Regions from separate parts of the Allobosea sp. MMO-172 genome, predicted to be linked through region 4. Evidence: predicted binding sites of a transcription regulator. Region 4 holds the regulator's gene; each other region holds the start of a gene.
The links. Region 4 encodes LexA, which represses DNA repair genes until DNA is damaged. Its sites were predicted from a motif close to TGTTCNNNNTGTGTTCNG; they were not measured.
Positions count from the first base shown of each region.

Region 1: a site for LexA is predicted at 2,049-2,066, ahead of ssb (single-stranded DNA-binding protein). Genes of this name have one in related genera too.
Region 2: a site for LexA is predicted at 2,080-2,097, ahead of WFK61_RS01315 (PA0069 family radical SAM protein). Genes of this name have one in related genera too.
Region 3: a site for LexA is predicted at 2,391-2,408, ahead of WFK61_RS06885 (helicase-related protein). Genes of this name have one in related genera too.

Region 1 covers NZ_JBBCUM010000022.1:29,627-33,614, reverse strand. The annotation lists gene WFK61_RS23885 (NUDIX hydrolase) at 1-421, shown strand, start outside; gene WFK61_RS23880 (class I SAM-dependent methyltransferase) at 418-1,209, shown strand; gene ssb (single-stranded DNA-binding protein) at 1,398-1,961, opposite strand; gene WFK61_RS23870 (ABC transporter permease) at 2,108-2,965, opposite strand; gene WFK61_RS23865 (ABC transporter substrate-binding protein) at 2,962-3,954, opposite strand.
Region 2 covers NZ_JBBCUM010000001.1:281,356-285,343, forward strand. The annotation lists gene ypfJ (KPN_02809 family neutral zinc metallopeptidase) at 1-736, shown strand, start outside; gene WFK61_RS01300 (hypothetical protein) at 810-1,157, shown strand; gene WFK61_RS01305 (hypothetical protein) at 1,264-1,389, opposite strand; gene WFK61_RS01310 (hypothetical protein) at 1,541-2,026, opposite strand; gene WFK61_RS01315 (PA0069 family radical SAM protein) at 2,260-3,345, shown strand; gene WFK61_RS01320 (ribonuclease HII) at 3,602-3,988, shown strand, end outside.
Region 3 covers NZ_JBBCUM010000003.1:348,296-352,283, reverse strand. The annotation lists gene WFK61_RS06900 (outer membrane beta-barrel protein) at 1-533, opposite strand, end outside; gene WFK61_RS06895 (KpsF/GutQ family sugar-phosphate isomerase) at 696-1,670, shown strand; gene WFK61_RS06890 (MerR family transcriptional regulator) at 1,766-2,185, shown strand; gene WFK61_RS06885 (helicase-related protein) at 2,490-3,988, shown strand, end outside.
Region 4 covers NZ_JBBCUM010000024.1:13,746-17,733, reverse strand. The annotation lists gene WFK61_RS24470 (ComEC/Rec2 family competence protein) at 1-1,366, shown strand, start outside; gene lexA (transcriptional repressor LexA) at 1,360-2,073, opposite strand; gene WFK61_RS24460 (molybdopterin molybdotransferase MoeA) at 2,154-3,365, opposite strand; gene moaC (cyclic pyranopterin monophosphate synthase MoaC) at 3,423-3,905, opposite strand; gene trpC (indole-3-glycerol phosphate synthase TrpC) at 3,902-3,988, opposite strand, start outside.

The DNA of each region.
Region 1 (3,988 bases), on a different contig from region 4:
CGAGGGTATCCAGCGAATCCGCATCGCAGCCGCCCTGCTGACCGACGCTGGCCAGCGCCTGCTGCTCGTCCGCAAGCGCGGCACCGCCTGGTTCATGCAGCCGGGCGGCAAGATCGAGCCCGGCGAACAGCCCCTCGATGCGCTCGCCCGTGAACTCCGGGAAGAGCTGGGACTCGCCACCTCACCCGAAGCCGCGCGCCATTGCGGGCGTTTCGCGGCCCCTGCCGCCAACGAGCCGGGCTTCATCGTCGAGGCCGAGCTTTTCGCCCTGCCTCTCGATGGCGAGCCACGCCCCGCGGCGGAGATCGCCGAGATCGCCTGGCTCGATCCCGGTACGGCCGCCACGCTTCCGCTCGCCCCGCTGACGCGCGATCACGCCTTGCCGCTCTGGCACTCCCTGCTGACGGAGACGACACGATGAACGACCTGATTGCGAGCCCGCGCCGGGCGGATGGCAGCGCCGGTGACGCCGATTACGGCCGCATCGGACAGGGCTACGCTTCCTATCGCCAGCCCGAGCCCGCCATCGCCGCCCTGATCGAGGCGGCGCTCGGCCCGGCCCGGCGCATCCTCAATGTCGGCGCCGGCGCCGGCTCCTATGAGCCGCGCGGCCGCGACATGACGGCGGTCGAGCCTTCCGCCTCGATGCGGGCGCAGCGCCCGGCCGATATCGTCGCCGCGATCGACGCGACCGCGGAGGCCCTGCCCTTTCCCGACGGTCATTTCGACGCGAGCATGGCGACCTTCACCGTGCATCAATGGGCAAACCTCGATGCGGGGCTGCGCGAGATGCGCCGGGTGACGCGCGGGCCGGTCGCGATCCTTTCCTGCGATCCCGAGCTGGTGCAGGCCTTCTGGCTCAATCATTACGCGCCGGAGGTGCTGGCGACCGAGGCGCGGCGCTATCCCTCGCTCGGCCATATCGGCACGGTGCTGGGCGGCGATGTCGAGATCGTCGCGGTGCCGATCCCGCTCGACTGCCGCGACGGCTTCAACGAGGCCTATTACGGCCGGCCGGAGCTGTTCCTCGATCCGGGCGCCCGCTCGGCCTGCTCGGCCTGGAGCTTCGTCGACGAGGCGCGGAACGCCGCCTCGATCGAGAAGCTGCGCCAGGACCTCGCATGCGGCGCCTGGGACGATTGCTATGGCTTCCTGCGCAACCAGCCGAGCTTCGACGGCTCGCTGCGCCTCGTCATCGCGCGGCCCTGAGCCGAAACGGAAAGGCCGGCTCCCTTGCGAGAGCCGGCCCTTCTGAAACCACAGGCAAAGCTCGTCATCCCGGACTCAGCGAAGCGAAGATCCGGGATCCATGCCTGAACCTTGATCGGAGGCGCTCCGGAATGGATCCCGGGTCAAGCCCGGGATGACGGTGCGTTTCCGAGAAAAATTCCCAAGCCCTAGAACGGGATATCGTCGTCGAGATGGCTGGACGACGAGCGTCCGCCGCCACCACCGCCACCGCCCGACATCGCCGGCTGGCGCGAACCGCCGCCGCCACCGCCCATCGCGCTGGAACGGCCGAAGGAGCCGCCACCGCCGCCGCCCGAGCGATCGTCCATATAGCCGCCGCTGCTGCCGCCACCCTCGCCATACTCGTCGCCGCCGCCCTGGCGGCTGTCGAGGATGGTGAGCTCACCGCGGAAGCGCTGCAGCACGATCTCGGTGGTATATTTCTCGACGCCGGATTGGTCCTGCCATTTCCGGGTCTGGAGCTGGCCCTCGATATAGATCTTCGAGCCCTTCTTCAGGTACTGCTCGGCGACCTTCGCCAGGTTCTCGTTGAAGATCACGACCGAGTGCCACTCGGTGCGCTCCTTGCGCTCGCCGCTCTGCTTGTCGCGCCAGGTCTCGGAGGTGGCGATACGCAGATTGACGACAGGCTCGCCGCTGCCGAGGCGGCGCACTTCGGGATCGCGCCCGAGATTGCCGACCAGAATGACCTTGTTGACGCTACCAGCCATGACAGGCTCCGTTTCCTGCGCACTTCACACAAACCGGCCTTGTGACCGGAGCCGAACCCTATCGGCCGATTGAGGCATTATCAATGATGTTCCTGTTTTGTTCAAGTGCTTCGAGCATGGTTTTCCCCCGCTGATTCGCTGACTGGTCAACGTGGCGGCTGTCGGGCTCCGAGAACCGCCTGCGCCATCCGGTCGAGCAGCACCGCGAGCAGGACGATGCCGAACCCGCCGACGAAGCCGAGGCCGGGATCGGCTCGTTGCAGGCCGAGCAGCACGACCTCGCCCAGCCCCTTGGCGCCGATCATCGAGGCGACCACGACCATGGCGAGCGCCATCATGATCGCCTGGTTCAGCCCCTGCAGGATTGTCGGCCGGGCCAGCGGCAATTCGATCAGCCAGAAGGTCTGGCGCGGCCTGAGGCCCAAAGCCCGCGAGGCCTCGACCAGCCCGGCATCGACGCCGCGCAGGCCGAGTTCGGTCAGGCGGGCGAAGGGCGGCAGCGCATAGACCAGCGTCGCGACGAGAGCCGGCGCGCGACCGAGCCCGAGCAGCATCGCGACGGGGATGAGGTAGACGAAGCTCGGGATGGTCTGCATGAGGTCGTAGAGCGGTGCGAGCGCCCGCCCCAATCGCGGCAGCCGCGCCGCGGCGACGCCGAGCGGCAAGCCCAGCAGCACGACGAAGACGACGGCGACCGTCACCAGAGCGAGCGACTGCATCGCCTCGCCCCAGACCCCTAGTCCCGCAAGCGCCAGCGGCAGGGCCGCCATTGCTAATGCGAAACCGACCCGCCGCGTCGCGAGCCAGGCGCCGGCCGCGACCGCCAACACGAAGGCCGGGGCCGGGACATGCTGAAGCAGCGTCTCGGCCAGGCGGACAGGCGCCGTCAGCGCCGCACCGAAACCATCGAGCCTGTCGCCATAACCGGTGACGAGGGCATCGACGGCCCGGTTGATCGCGCCTTGCAGGGTCCTCCCGAAATCCGGCACCAAGGCGGTCGTCACAGGCTCGCAGCAACCTTGCCGGCGACATCGGCCGGCAGCCATTTCTTCCAGGTCTCGCCCTGCGTCTTCAGGAAGACGAGCGCCTGCTGCTCGGGCGTGACGCCCTTCTCGCGGGCTTCGGCCAGCATCTTCGAGGTCACGTCGCTGGTCGTGCCATAGCTCTTGAAGAAGCCGGCGAGCTGCGGCGCCTTCCTGGCGAGATCGACATTGGCGCCGATCACGACCTTGCTGGTCGGATAGGCCGTGGCGCGTTTGGGAGCGTCGCTCGCCTTGAGCTCGGCCCAGATGCTCGCGTCGAAGGGCGCCTCCTCCAGCTTGACGAGATCATAGGCGCCGAGCAGCCAGCTCGGCCCCCAGTAATAGAACACGACCGGGCGCTTGCGCTTCAGCGCGGCCTCGATCGCGGCGACCAGCGCCTCGCCCGAACCGCCGCGCGTATTGGTGAAGTCATCAGCGAGCCCGTAGACCGCGAGCTTCTTGGTGTTGATGCCCTCGCAGACCCAGCCGGCGACGCAATTGTAGAAGCGCCCCTTCCCCGGCTCCTCCGGGTCGGCGAACAAGGCCTTGTAGCGCTTCAGGTCCTCGGGCTTCCTGAGGTCCGGCGCCTTGGCATCGGCGCCCGAGACGAGATAGCGCGGCACGAACCAGCCCTCGCTCGCATCCGGGAAGGTGGTGCCGAGCGGCTCGACCTTGCCGGCCTCGGCCGCCTTCACCCAGGCATCGACCGGGTTGGCCATCCAGATTTCCATGACGATATCGACATCGCCGCGTGCCATGCCGTTGACCAGCGGCGCGATCACGCCTGGCACGCGCTCGACCTTGCAGCCGAAGCCACGCTCGGCGATCGCGCTGGCGACGGCGGTGTGGAAGGCGGCGGAATCATAGTCGAGACCGGCCATCTTCAGCTGCCGGTCGAGTTCGCAGGCCATGGCCGGCGCGCCAAGGCCGAGGCCGAGCGCAAGCGTCGCTGCTCCAAGAAGGGCCTTCATCATCATCGCTCCCCCGATCGCTCATGGCTGGCGC
Region 2 (3,988 bases), on a different contig from region 4:
CGACCCGCGCCTGCTCATCGGCGGAGCAGAGCTGATCGGCGGCATCGGCGGGCGCCCGCAGACGCAGGAGACGCGCCGCTCCTCCGGCCCGCCGCAGGACGAGATGGGCCGCTTCGTCTCGGCCGTGCTGGCGCAGAACGAGGATATCTGGTCGAAAATCCTGCCGCAGCAGGCCAATACCCGCTACCAGCCGCCCCGCCTCGTGCTGTTCTCGGGCGTCGACCGTTCGGGCTGCGGCACGGCGCAGGCCGCGATGGGGCCGTTCTATTGCCCGGCCGACAAGAAGGTCTATCTCGACACCTCCTTCTTCCAGGAGATGCAGCGCAAGCTCGGCGGCGGCGGCGACTTCGCCTATGCCTATGTCGTCGGGCACGAGGTCGGCCACCACATCCAGAACCTGCTCGGCATCCTGCCCAAGGCCAACCAGCTGCGCGAGCGCTCCTCCGAGCGCGACGCGAACGCGATCTCGGTGCGGATCGAACTGCAGGCGGACTGCTTCGCCGGCGTCTGGGCCCATAACATCCAGGCGATGGGCCGGCTCGACCAGGGCGATATCGAGGAAGCGCTGCGCTCGGCCGCCGCGATCGGCGACGACAAGCTGCAGCAGGCATCGCAGGGCGTCGTGGTGCCGGATTCCTTCACGCACGGCTCCTCGGCCCAGCGCACGAAATGGTTCAATGTCGGCTTCCAGTCCGGCTCCATGCAGCGCTGCGACACGTTCCGGAACCCGGTCTGACGCGACCTCCATCGTTCACACCGCGTTATCCTTATCGACCTAGGTTGCGCGGATGAGCCACTGGAGACCTCTCATGCGCCATTTCCTGATCGCCGCGGCGTTTGCCGCCAGCGCAGCCATGATGGCGCCGGCAGCGTCGGCAGCACCGGTGAGCGAAACGCTTCCGCCGGCGTTGGCCGAGCAGCTCGACGCTCAGCCGATCGCCTTCACCGCCAGCGCCGCGAAGCGCGAGCGGATGATGATGATCCAACGGAACCTGGAAGCGGAGCGGCGCTACAACCGCGGCGGCGGACGTGGCCCTGGCGGCTATGATCGTGGCTACGGCCGGGGTCCCGGTTACGGCCGCGGCCCCGGATACGGCCCGCGCCATGACAGCCCGCCGCCCTATGGCCCCCGTCGCAACTACGACCGCCGCTGGTAACGCCGGCAAGGCCCGGACAACAGAACGGGCCCGAACCGGGCCCGCGACATCCACATTCGGCGCGGAGGGCTGGCATCCAGCCCTCCGCTTCGTTTTCATGGAGCTATCAGCTCCAGAATCCTTCCTGATGCACGCGAGGCGAGAACGTATCTTCGTCCTCTTGCTGTTCCTCGCGTTTGTCCTCTTCGCGCTCGGCTTCGAACGCTGAACAGGAATCGTGCCGGTCAAGCATGGGTCTCTCCTTTCGAAGGTCTGAGGGAGGTGCTTTGGGCAACCGTCAACATATGAACTTATGCTGCATCGCACAAGTTCCGCCGCGAAACGCGATCTGCCATGCACCTGCAGCATGACCGGCCGATGACATTGTGGAGCGCGAGAACGGCCTAGCCGGCCCGCTCCCGCACGACCGGCAAGCGCACCGGCGCCCGGTCGATGCGGCCGGCCGCAGCCGCCGCGCGTAGCATGACGAGCCCGGCCCCGAGCCTGCGGGCGCCCAGTGAAAAGGCCAGCCGCTCGCGCAGGGAAGCGGCGATCCCACTTGCGGGAATCAGGGCCGGCTTCGCCGCAGCCACCAGAAGATGGCGCTCCACGGCCTGCACCCAATGGGCCTGCGGCACGTCGCCGGCATCGAACAGGACTACGCGATCACCCCGCGCACCGGCCGCGCCGTCCTGCCAGGCGCTGCCGTTGCTCGCGCGCAGATAGCGGGCACCGGTCGCGTCGGCAGCCCGTTCCGTCTCGGGCGAACCAACCGTATCGACGAGCACCGCGTGGCCGAGAAAGCCTTCCGCCACGGCCGGAATCAGCACGGAGAGGGTCGCGGCGAGCGCCTGCTGGGAACCATCGCTGCGGATCACGGCTGTGAGCATGAGCAAAATCCTATGCCGCAACGCAGCATGCCACAATCCCGTCACTTGCTTTTTGTTCCCTATATGTTCACTCTACATGAGACCAGAACGCGTCGATTCCCGGCGCGTGACGCGGTTCGGAAGCCATGCCCCAGGCCAGACCCACCTTACGGCCCTTCCCGGCGGCCCAGCCCCTGCGGCGAGCTGACAGGGAGCCGAGCGTTTCCGCGCCGGTCGTAGCCCCCGCCGACCCGATGGCCTATGCCGGCCACCGCATCGATCCCGACAGGCGGCGCGGGCGCGGCGCCACGATCAACCCGGGCGGCCGCTACGAGATGGAGCAGCGCGTCACCGAGGATGACGGCTGGGGCTCGCTGGAGGAGCTGCCGCCGTTCTCGACCGAGATCGCCTATGAGAAGGCGCGCACCATCATCACGCGCAACGACTCGCCGGACATCTCCTTCGATCGTTCGATCAATCCCTATCGTGGCTGCGAGCATGGCTGCGTCTACTGCTTCGCCCGGCCGACCCATGCCTATCTCGGCCTGTCGCCGGGGCTCGACTTCGAGAGCAAGCTGACGGCGAAGCCCGATGCGGCAGCGCTGCTGGAGAAGGAGCTATCCTCGCCCTCCTACCAGCCGCGCACGATCGCGATCGGCACCAATACCGACGCCTATCAGCCGATCGAGAAGAAGCTCCGGATCATGCGCCAGATCCTGGAGGTGCTGGCGAAGTTCAACCACCCCGTCGGCATCGTCACGAAATCGGCACTGGTCCAGCGCGACATCGATATCCTCGCGCCGATGGCGGAGAAAGGGCTGGTCAAGGTCGCGCTCTCCGTGACGACGCTCGACCCGAAGACCGCGCGCGGGATGGAGCCGCGCGCCGCCTCCCCCGCCAAGCGGCTGGAGACGATCCGCAAGCTGTCGGAAGCCGGCATCCCGGTCACGGCGCTGGTGGCGCCGATCATCCCGGCGATCAACGAGCACGAGATCGAGCGCATTCTCGACGCAGCGAAGGCGGCGGGCGCCGAAGCCGCCGGCTATGTGCTGCTCAGATTGCCGCTCGAAGTCCGCGACATAGTGCAGGAATGGCTGCTGACGCATCACCCCGACAAGCTCCGGCATGTGATGTCGCTGATCCGCTCGACGCGCGGCGGCAAGGACTACGATTCGCAATGGGGCCAGCGCATGGTCGGCTCCGGCCCTTATGCCTGGATGATCGGGCGGCGCTTCGAAATGGCGGCCGAGCGCATCGGCTTCAACGCAACGCGGCGACGGCTGCGGACGGACCTTTTCGTGAAGCCGGAGAAGGAGAAGGCGCAGTTGAGCCTGTTTTGAGGGTTGGGTTTCCGGGCAGCGCGACGAGACAATTGAAAACCGCGGGATCCCCTCTCCTGTAAGGAGAGGGGTAGGGGTGAGGTGTCGGCCGCTGGACCAGTTGCGTGGCCCCTCACAGCTGCCGCGGTTGGGTTGCAACCATGGCGTCCGACGGCCTACCCCTCACCCTGCCCTCTCCCTCCGGGAGAGGGTTTCCCGCGGTTCCGGCATCGACCAAGTCGGGCACGAGCATGGCGGTGTGAATGCACGTTAGCCGGTGGAGCGCATCCTCGCCGCTCTGGCCCTATGCCCCGGCCTGCTGCATAACCCCGCCATGCCCGCCGATTTCAGCCGCGAGACCTCCGCCATTGCCAACGGCCTGTGGCCACTCGCCGGAATCGACGAGGTCGGGCGCGGGCCGCTCGCGGGCCCTGTCGTCGCGGCGGCGGTGATCCTCGATCCCGGGCGGGTGCCAGACGGGCTCGACGATTCGAAGAAGCTGTCGGCCGCGATCCGCGAGGAACTGTTCGGCGAGATCATGGAACGGGCGCTGGCGGTATCCATCGCCAGCGTGACCGCTGCGGAAATCGACGCCATCAACATCAGGCAGGCGACGCTGCTGGCGATGCGCCGCGCCGTGGCCGCCCTGCCGCTGACACCTCTC
Region 3 (3,988 bases), on a different contig from region 4:
ATCTCCAGCTCGCCCTCGTGGCGGCTGTAGCCCGAGCCCTTGGTGCCCGGTGTCGAGGTCCGCTGCGGATTGGTGTCGTATCCGACCGAGTTGGTAACCGAGGGGCGCAATGTGATCGAGCCCAGGCGGATGCCGAGCGCGGCATAGGGATCCTCCTCGGTCGCCGCACGCCGGCGTGGCGGTGGTGGAGGGGGAGGTGGGGGCGGCATGGCCGCCACCGCCGGTTGCGGCGGTCGGAACTGGCGCTGGGTGACGCCGCGCAGGGCCGGTGGCTGAATCGGCTGGCTGGCACGCGGGGGCTGCCGTCCCGAGACGGCCGAGCCCTGCCGCTGGACCAGTCCGGCGGGGTCACGGATCGCTTCGGGTTCGGCTGTTGCCGGGGAGGGGGCAGGTTGCGGCGTTGCCGGCTGCTGCGCGACATAGGCCGGCGTGCCGGTCCTGAGATTGCCGCGCGGCACCTGCTGCGCCTGCGCGGCCGTATAGGCGAGCGCGAGCCCGGCCAAGGCCGTGCCGGACAGAAGCAGGGTCGTCATGCGGCCGGACACGGGCGTCGCAGGGCTCCAGAGGGCGGGGCGCGCGGGTGGCGCGCATGGTTAATGGAGTTAGAACGAACAGGGTTAAGGAGCCGTCAACGCGGTCCGCATCCGTTGGCAGATGGTGGAAATGGCTGGCGCGAGCGTGCTAAAGGGCCGGCCATGACAGCCGATATCCGCGACTCCGCCCTTCGCACCATCGCCACCGAGCGTGCCGGGCTCGATGCCCTCCACGATGCGCTGGCGAACGGATTGGGCCAGCCTTTCGCCGAGGCCATTGCGATGATCCGGGCCTCGAACGGCCGCGTGATCGTCTCCGGCATGGGCAAGTCCGGCCATGTCGGGCGCAAGCTCACGGCGACCCTGGCCTCGACCGGCACGCCCGCGCATTTCGTCCATCCGGCCGAGGCGAGCCATGGCGATCTCGGCATGGTGCAGCCCGAGGATGTGGTGATCGCCCTGTCCTGGTCGGGCGAGGCGGTCGAGCTTGCCGCGCTCGTCGGCTATACCCGCCGTTTCCGCGTCGGGTTGATCGCGATCACGGCCAATGCCGAGAGCACGCTGGGCAAGGAGGCGGATATCGCGCTCGTCCTGCCCAAGGCGACGGAGGCCTGCCCGAACGGGCTCGCCCCGACGACCTCGACGACGATGCAGATGGCGCTCGGCGATGCGCTGGCGGTGGCGCTTCTGGAAGCGCGCGGCTTCTCGCGGCAGGATTTCTTCGTCTATCACCCCGGCGGCAAGCTCGGCGCGCAGCTGAAAACGGTCGAGAGCATCATGCATCGCGGGGCCGATCTGCCGTTGATCGGGCTCGACACCCTGCTGCCGGACGTCATCGCGATGATCTCGGACAAGGGCTTCGGCTGTGCCGTGGTGATGGATCTGGACGGCAAGCTCGCCGGCGTCGTCACCGATGGCGATCTGCGCCGCAAGGCCGCGATGGGCGGCGGCGCCTCGCTGAGGGCGCGCGACATCATGACGGCGAATCCGCGCCGGATCGGCCTCGACACGCTCGCGGTCGAGGCGCTGGAGCTGGTCAATCGCAGTCGGATCACCGCGCTGATCGTGGTCGATCCGGACGATCGCCCGGCCGGGCTCGTCCATGTCCACGACCTGCTGGCGATGGGCGTCGCCTGATCGCGCTTGCAACTCGGCCGCGCCGCGCTATCTAAATCTGTAGAGACTACAGCTTTGGAGGCCCTGCCATGACCGCTGCCGGCAAGCTTGAACGCGTGATGCCGATCGGCGCGCTCGCCGATCGCACCGGGGTCAAGGTCGAGACCATCCGCTATTACGAGCAGGTCGGCCTGCTGCCGCCGCCGGAGCGCTCCGACGGCAACCAGCGCCGCTATGGCCGGCGTCACGCCGAGCGCCTCGCCTTCATCAAGCATGCGCGCGATCTCGGTTTCGCGGTCGAGAATATCCGCACGCTGCTCAAGCTTTCCGACACACCCGGCATGGCCTGCGACGAGGCGCATGCGATCTCGGTCGCCCATCTCGACGAGGTCCGCGACAAGATCGCGAAACTGCGCTCGCTGGAGAAGGAATTGGAGCGGATTGCGACGACCTGCTCGGGCGGCGTCGCGGCCTGCGATTGCGCGATCATCGAGGCGCTGGCCGATCACGGGCAGTGCGACCACGCCCATCATTGAGCCATCCAGCAGGTCGGAAATCTGCCTTGCCTCTCGTCTCCGGGGCGAAAAGGCTTAAATAGGGTCCTGCCAGGCGGCCTTGAGCGTCGCCTCGCCACGCCAATCCGGGAGGGCGCGATGACGACAAGGCTCATGCCGCCGGGGAACGGATTCCGAAAAAGGAACAAAACCCGATTCTGCCGGAGTCAGCGATTCGGCCCCGCTTCGTTCCAGACTCGTTCTTGCTTGGCCGGCTGCTAGGCCTGCATAAACCCCGTCCACGCTCCCGCCCGCATGGGCGGGCGAGAAGATCGGCTCCTTCGCCTTGCTTCCTTTCCGTTCGCTGCCGCCCGCCGCCCGCGCCAATAGCGTCACGGCCGTGCTGGGCCCGACCAATACCGGCAAGACCCATCTCGCCATCAAGCGCATGGTCGCCCATCCCACCGGCATGATCGGCCTGCCGCTGCGCCTGCTTGCGCGCGAGGTTTATCAACGCGTCGTCGACAAGGTCGGTGCGCAATCCGTCGCCCTCGTCACCGGCGAGGAGAAGATCAAGCCGGAGCGGCCGCGCTTCTGGATTTGCACGGTCGAGGCGATGCCGCGCGATCTCGCGGTCGATTTCGTCGCGATCGACGAGATCCAGCTCGCCTCCGACCTCGACCGTGGCCATGTCTTCACCGACCGGCTGCTCAACCGGCGGGGCCGGGCCGAGACCATGCTGATCGGCGCCGCGACGATGCGCCCGCTGATCGAGCAGCTCATGCCGGGCGTGAACGTCGTCACGCGCCCGCGCCTGTCGCAGCTCACCTTCGCCGGCGATCGCAAGATCACGCGGCTGGCGCCGCGCTCGGCCATCGTCGCCTTCTCGGTCGAGGAGGTCTACGCGATCGCCGAACTGATCCGCCGGCAGAAGGGCGGGGCGGCCGTGGTTCTGGGGGCGCTCTCGCCCCGGACCCGCAATGCCCAGGTCGAGCTCTACCAGTCCGGCGATGTCGATTATCTCGTCGCGACCGACGCGATCGGCATGGGGCTCAATCTCGACGTCAATCACATCGCCTTTGCCGCGGACAAGAAATTCGACGGCCATCACTACCGCAAGCTCAATCCGGCCGAGTTCGGCCAGATCGCGGGGCGCGCCGGGCGGCACCTGCGCGACGGCACCTTCGGCACCAGCGGGCGCTGCCCGCCTTTCGATGCCGAACTGGTCGAAGCGATCGAGAATCACCGCTTCGAGCCGATTCGCCAGATGCAGTGGCGCAATTCCGATCTCGATCTGCGCTCGGTCGGCGGCCTGCTGGACACGCTGAACCTCCAGCCATCGGAGCAGGGGCTGACGCGGGCGCTGATCGCCGAGGACATGACGACGCTGGAGGTGCTGGCGCGCGACCCGGATATCGCGAAGCTGGCGCAGGGCCGTGCTGCGGTCGAACGGCTCTGGGAGGTCTGCGGGCTGCCGGATTATCGCAAGATATCGCCGATGCAGCACGCCGATCTGGCGACGACGCTCTATCTCAGGCTGATGCGCCATGGCCGGCTCGATGCCGACTGGTACGCGGCGCAACTGGCTTCGCTCGACCGCACCGATGGCGAGATCGACACGCTCTCGGCGCGGATCGCGCAGGTGCGGACCTGGACCTATGTCGCGAACCGTCCCGACTGGTTGCCTGATCCAGAGCATTGGCAGGGCATGGCTCGTCTTGTAGAGGACAAGCTGTCGGACGCTCTGCATGAGCGGCTGACCCATAGATTTGTCGATCGGCGCACCAGCGTGTTGATGCGCCGCTTGCGGGAGAATGCGATGTTGGAGGCTGAGGTCACCGCGAC
Region 4 (3,988 bases):
TATGGTGCTGGCGGCCGGCACGATCTTCTGGCTGGTGCGCGCGCTGCTCGCCCTGTCGCAGACGGTGGCGCTGCACTGGCCGGTCAAGAAGCTCGCCGCGATCGCGGCCATGGTCGGCGCGACCGCCTATTGCATCTTCTCGGGCAGTGATGTCGCGACCGAACGCTCGCTGATCATGACGCTGGTTATGCTCGGCGCGATCCTCGTCGATCGCGCGGCGCTGAGCATGCGCAACCTCGCGCTCGCCGCCATGATCGTGCTGCTGCGCGAGCCGGAGGCGCTGCTCGGCCCAAGCTTCCAGATGTCCTTCGGTGCGGTCGCGGCGCTGATCGCCTTCGCCGAGCGCTGGGAGAGAAGAGACCGCAGCGAGCCGCCGCCGGCCTTGCCCTGGCCGCTCGGGCCGATCTGGACGGTGGCGCTCGGCATCCTCGTCACCACCATGCTGGCGACGGCCGCGACCGCACCCTTCGGCGCCTATCATTTCCAGACCTTCAACCCCTTCGGCCTGCTCGGCAACGCGATGGCGCTGCCCTTCGTCTCGCTCTTCGTGATGCCGGCGGCGGTGTTCGGCGTGCTGGCCTACCCGTTCGGACTGGACTGGCCGGCCTGGGCCTTGATGGGGCTCGCCTCCGATGTCGTGCTCAGGGTGGCGCATTGGGTTGCGACCATCGACCATTCCACCGTGACGATCGCAGCCTTCGGCCCGGCCGTGCTGGCCTGCTTCGCGATGGCGCTGCTCTGGCTGACGCTCTGGACCACGGGCTGGCGCTGGCTGGCCGCCGTGCCGCTCATCCTCGGCGTGGCGATAGCCGGCAAGCCGGAGCGGCCGGAAATCCTGATCGAGCGCGACGGCTCCGGGCTGGCGGTGCGCGGGCCGGACGGACGCCTCGCGATCGCGGGCAAGCCCAGCCGCTTCGTCCTGCAGCAATGGCTTGCGGCCGATGGCGACAACCGCTCGCCGGACGATCCTACGCTGCGCAACGGCATCGCCTGCGACCGCCTGGCCTGCGTGGCGCAGACAGCCGACAAGCGCACGGTCTCCTATACGCGCGAGCGCCTTGCCATCATCGAGGATTGCCTGCGCGCCGACCTCGTCGTCACCGCCATCCCCTGGAGCGGAGCCTGCAAGGCCAGGCTGGTCGAGCGCATGGCGCTCACGCGCGACGGTGCGACCTCGCTCTACCGGACGACGGCAGGGTGGAGCAGTCGAACCTCGGAACCAAGCGCCGCCGATCGCCCCTGGAGTCGCCGGCGTGAGCCTCGTCCGGTTGAGGTTGCAAACCGGTCGGCCGGTCAGCCTGCGACGGTACAACCCGCGTCAGCGATCGAGAGCGAAGCCGATGCGGATGTCGAGCGCCTTCAGTAACGCCGCATCAGATTGACGAGGCGGCCCTGGATCTTGACCCGGTCGGGGCCGAGCACGCGGGTCTCGTAAGCCGGGTTCGCCGCTTCGAGCGCAATCGAGGAGCCGCGCTTGCGCAGGCGCTTCAGCGTCGCTTCCTCGTCGTCGATCAGCGCCACGACGATGTCGCCGGTATTGGCGGTGTCCTGCCTGCGGATGACGACCGTGTCGCCGTCGAGAATGCCGGCCTCGACCATCGAATCGCCGCGTACTTCCAGCGCGTAATGCTCGCCCGAGCCGAGCATGTCCGGCGGCAGCGAGACCGTGTGGCTGCGGCTCTGGATCGCCGAGATCGGCGTGCCTGCCGCGATCCGCCCCATGACCGGAATGGCGATGGAATGCCGGCTGTCGTCCTCGATGGCAGCGGGGCGAGGCTTGGCGACGCTCGGCTGCGCGCCGAGACCACCCTGCACGACGGCGGGGCTGAAGCGGGGCCGCGGCTGCGGCGCGCCGAGCCCGTCCGGCATCTTGATGACTTCGAGCGCGCGGGCGCGGTTCGGCAGGCGGCGGATGAAGCCGCGCTCCTCCAGCGCCATGATCAGGCGGTGGATGCCGGATTTCGAGCGCAGGTCGAGCGCGTCCTTCATCTCGTCGAAGGAAGGGGGCACGCCACTTTCGCGCAAGCGTTCCTGGATGAAGCGCAGGAGTTCGTGTTGCTTGCGTGTCAGCATGGTCGCCGCCAGCCCCTCAAAGCGCAGATTCGAAACAAAGCACGAACACCATACGCGTTCTGCTTGTGTTCCGCAAGCTGCTACCGCAAGGGCAGGATATGGCAGGGGTCGCCCTTCCTGGCCGGCGCGGCATGGGCCGGGCGGATCGTGAGGGCTTGCGCGCGCGCCAGCGTGCCGAGCATCGAGGAATCCTGCCGGTCGAAGGGCGTTGCGACCCAGCCTTCCGGAGTCAGAATCAACTCCGAGCGCAGATAGTCCTCGCGCTCGTCATTGCCGGGCATGTCGCGGCCGAGGATGGCGGGGATGCTGCGGTCGCGATCGGCATCGGCGATGCCGAGCAGCGCCTCGATCAAGGGCAGCACGAAGAGATGGCCGCAGACGATCGAGGAGACCGGGTTGCCCGGCAGCCCGACCACGACCATCCGGCCGAGCCGGCCGGTCATCATCGGCTTGCCCGGCCGCATCGCGATCTTCCAGAAGCCGAGGGTCATGCCGGCGCGCGTCAGCGCCTCCTGAACGAGGTCATGCGCGCCGACGGAGGCGCCGCCGAGCGTGATCAGCACATCGGCATCGGCCTCGCTCGCCCTTGCGATCTTGCTGGCCAGATCGGCATGGTCGTCGCGCGCGATGCCGAGATCGAGCACGGTGCCGCCGGCCTTCTCGACAAGCGCCGCGAGCGAGAACGAGTTCGAGGCGACGATCTGGTCGCGCCCGACCGGTTCGCCCGGCGCCACCAATTCGTCGCCGGTGGCGAGGATCGCGACCCGCGGCTTGCGCCTGACCGGCAGGGCCGGATGTCCCATCGCGGCGGCAAGCCCGAGCGCCGCGCTGTCGAGCACGCGGCCGGCCGAAAGCAGGACGTCGCCCGCGTGGAAATCGAGCCCGGCGGCGCGAAGGAACTTGCCCTTGGCCGGCGGGATGCGGACGCGGATGACCGGGCTGCCGACGCCGTCAGCGTCTTCCTGCATCAGGATGGTGTCGGCTCCGTCAGGCATCGGCGCGCCCGTGAAGATGCGCACGGCCTGTCCCGGCCCGACGGCACCCTCATAGGCCCGGCCGGCGGCGGATTCGCCGATGACCGAGAGCGAGACGCCTTCCGCCATCTCGTCGCCGCGCACGGCGTAGCCGTCCATGGCAGAATTGGCGAAGGGCGGCTGGGTCCTGAGCGCCTTGACCTCGCCGGCGAGCACCCGCCAGGCGCATTGCGCCAGCGGCAGGGTTTCCGCTCCCGTCGGCCCCGGAATGCTGTCGAGCAGCGCCTTGCGCGCGACGGGGACCGGAGTGAGCGCCATCAGAGCACGATGCCGAAAAGTGGGAACCGGTTTTCGGACGCCATCGTGCTCACTCCTCTAACCAACTTTAGCCTCGTAGTCGCCGGACTGGCCGCCGGATTTGTGCAGCAGACGGATATTCTCGATCCGCATCGCCCGGTCGACGGCCTTGACCATGTCGTAGACCGTCAGGCAGGCGACGGAGACGGCGGTGAGCGCCTCCATCTCGACGCCGGTCTGGCCCTTCATTCTGACCTCGGCGCGCACGCGCACGCCCGGCAGGGCCTCGTCGATCTCAAGATCGACGGCGATCTTGCTGAGCAACAGCGGGTGGCAGAGCGGGATCAGCTCATGCGTGCGCTTCGCCGCCATGATGCCGGCGAGGCGCGCGGTGCCGAGCACGTCGCCCTTCTTGGCGTTGCCGTCGCGCACGATCGCGATCGTCTCCGGTGCCATGACGACCTGGCCTTCGGCGATCGCCATGCGGGTCGTCTCGGCCTTGCCGCCGACATCGACCATATGCGCCTGGCCTTGCGCGTCGAGATGGCTGAGCCGGCTCACGCCGCGACGGCCTTGCCGGTGAGCAGCGCCTGCGTCGCGGCGGTGACGTCGGCCTGCCGCATCAGGCTCTCGCCGACGAGGAA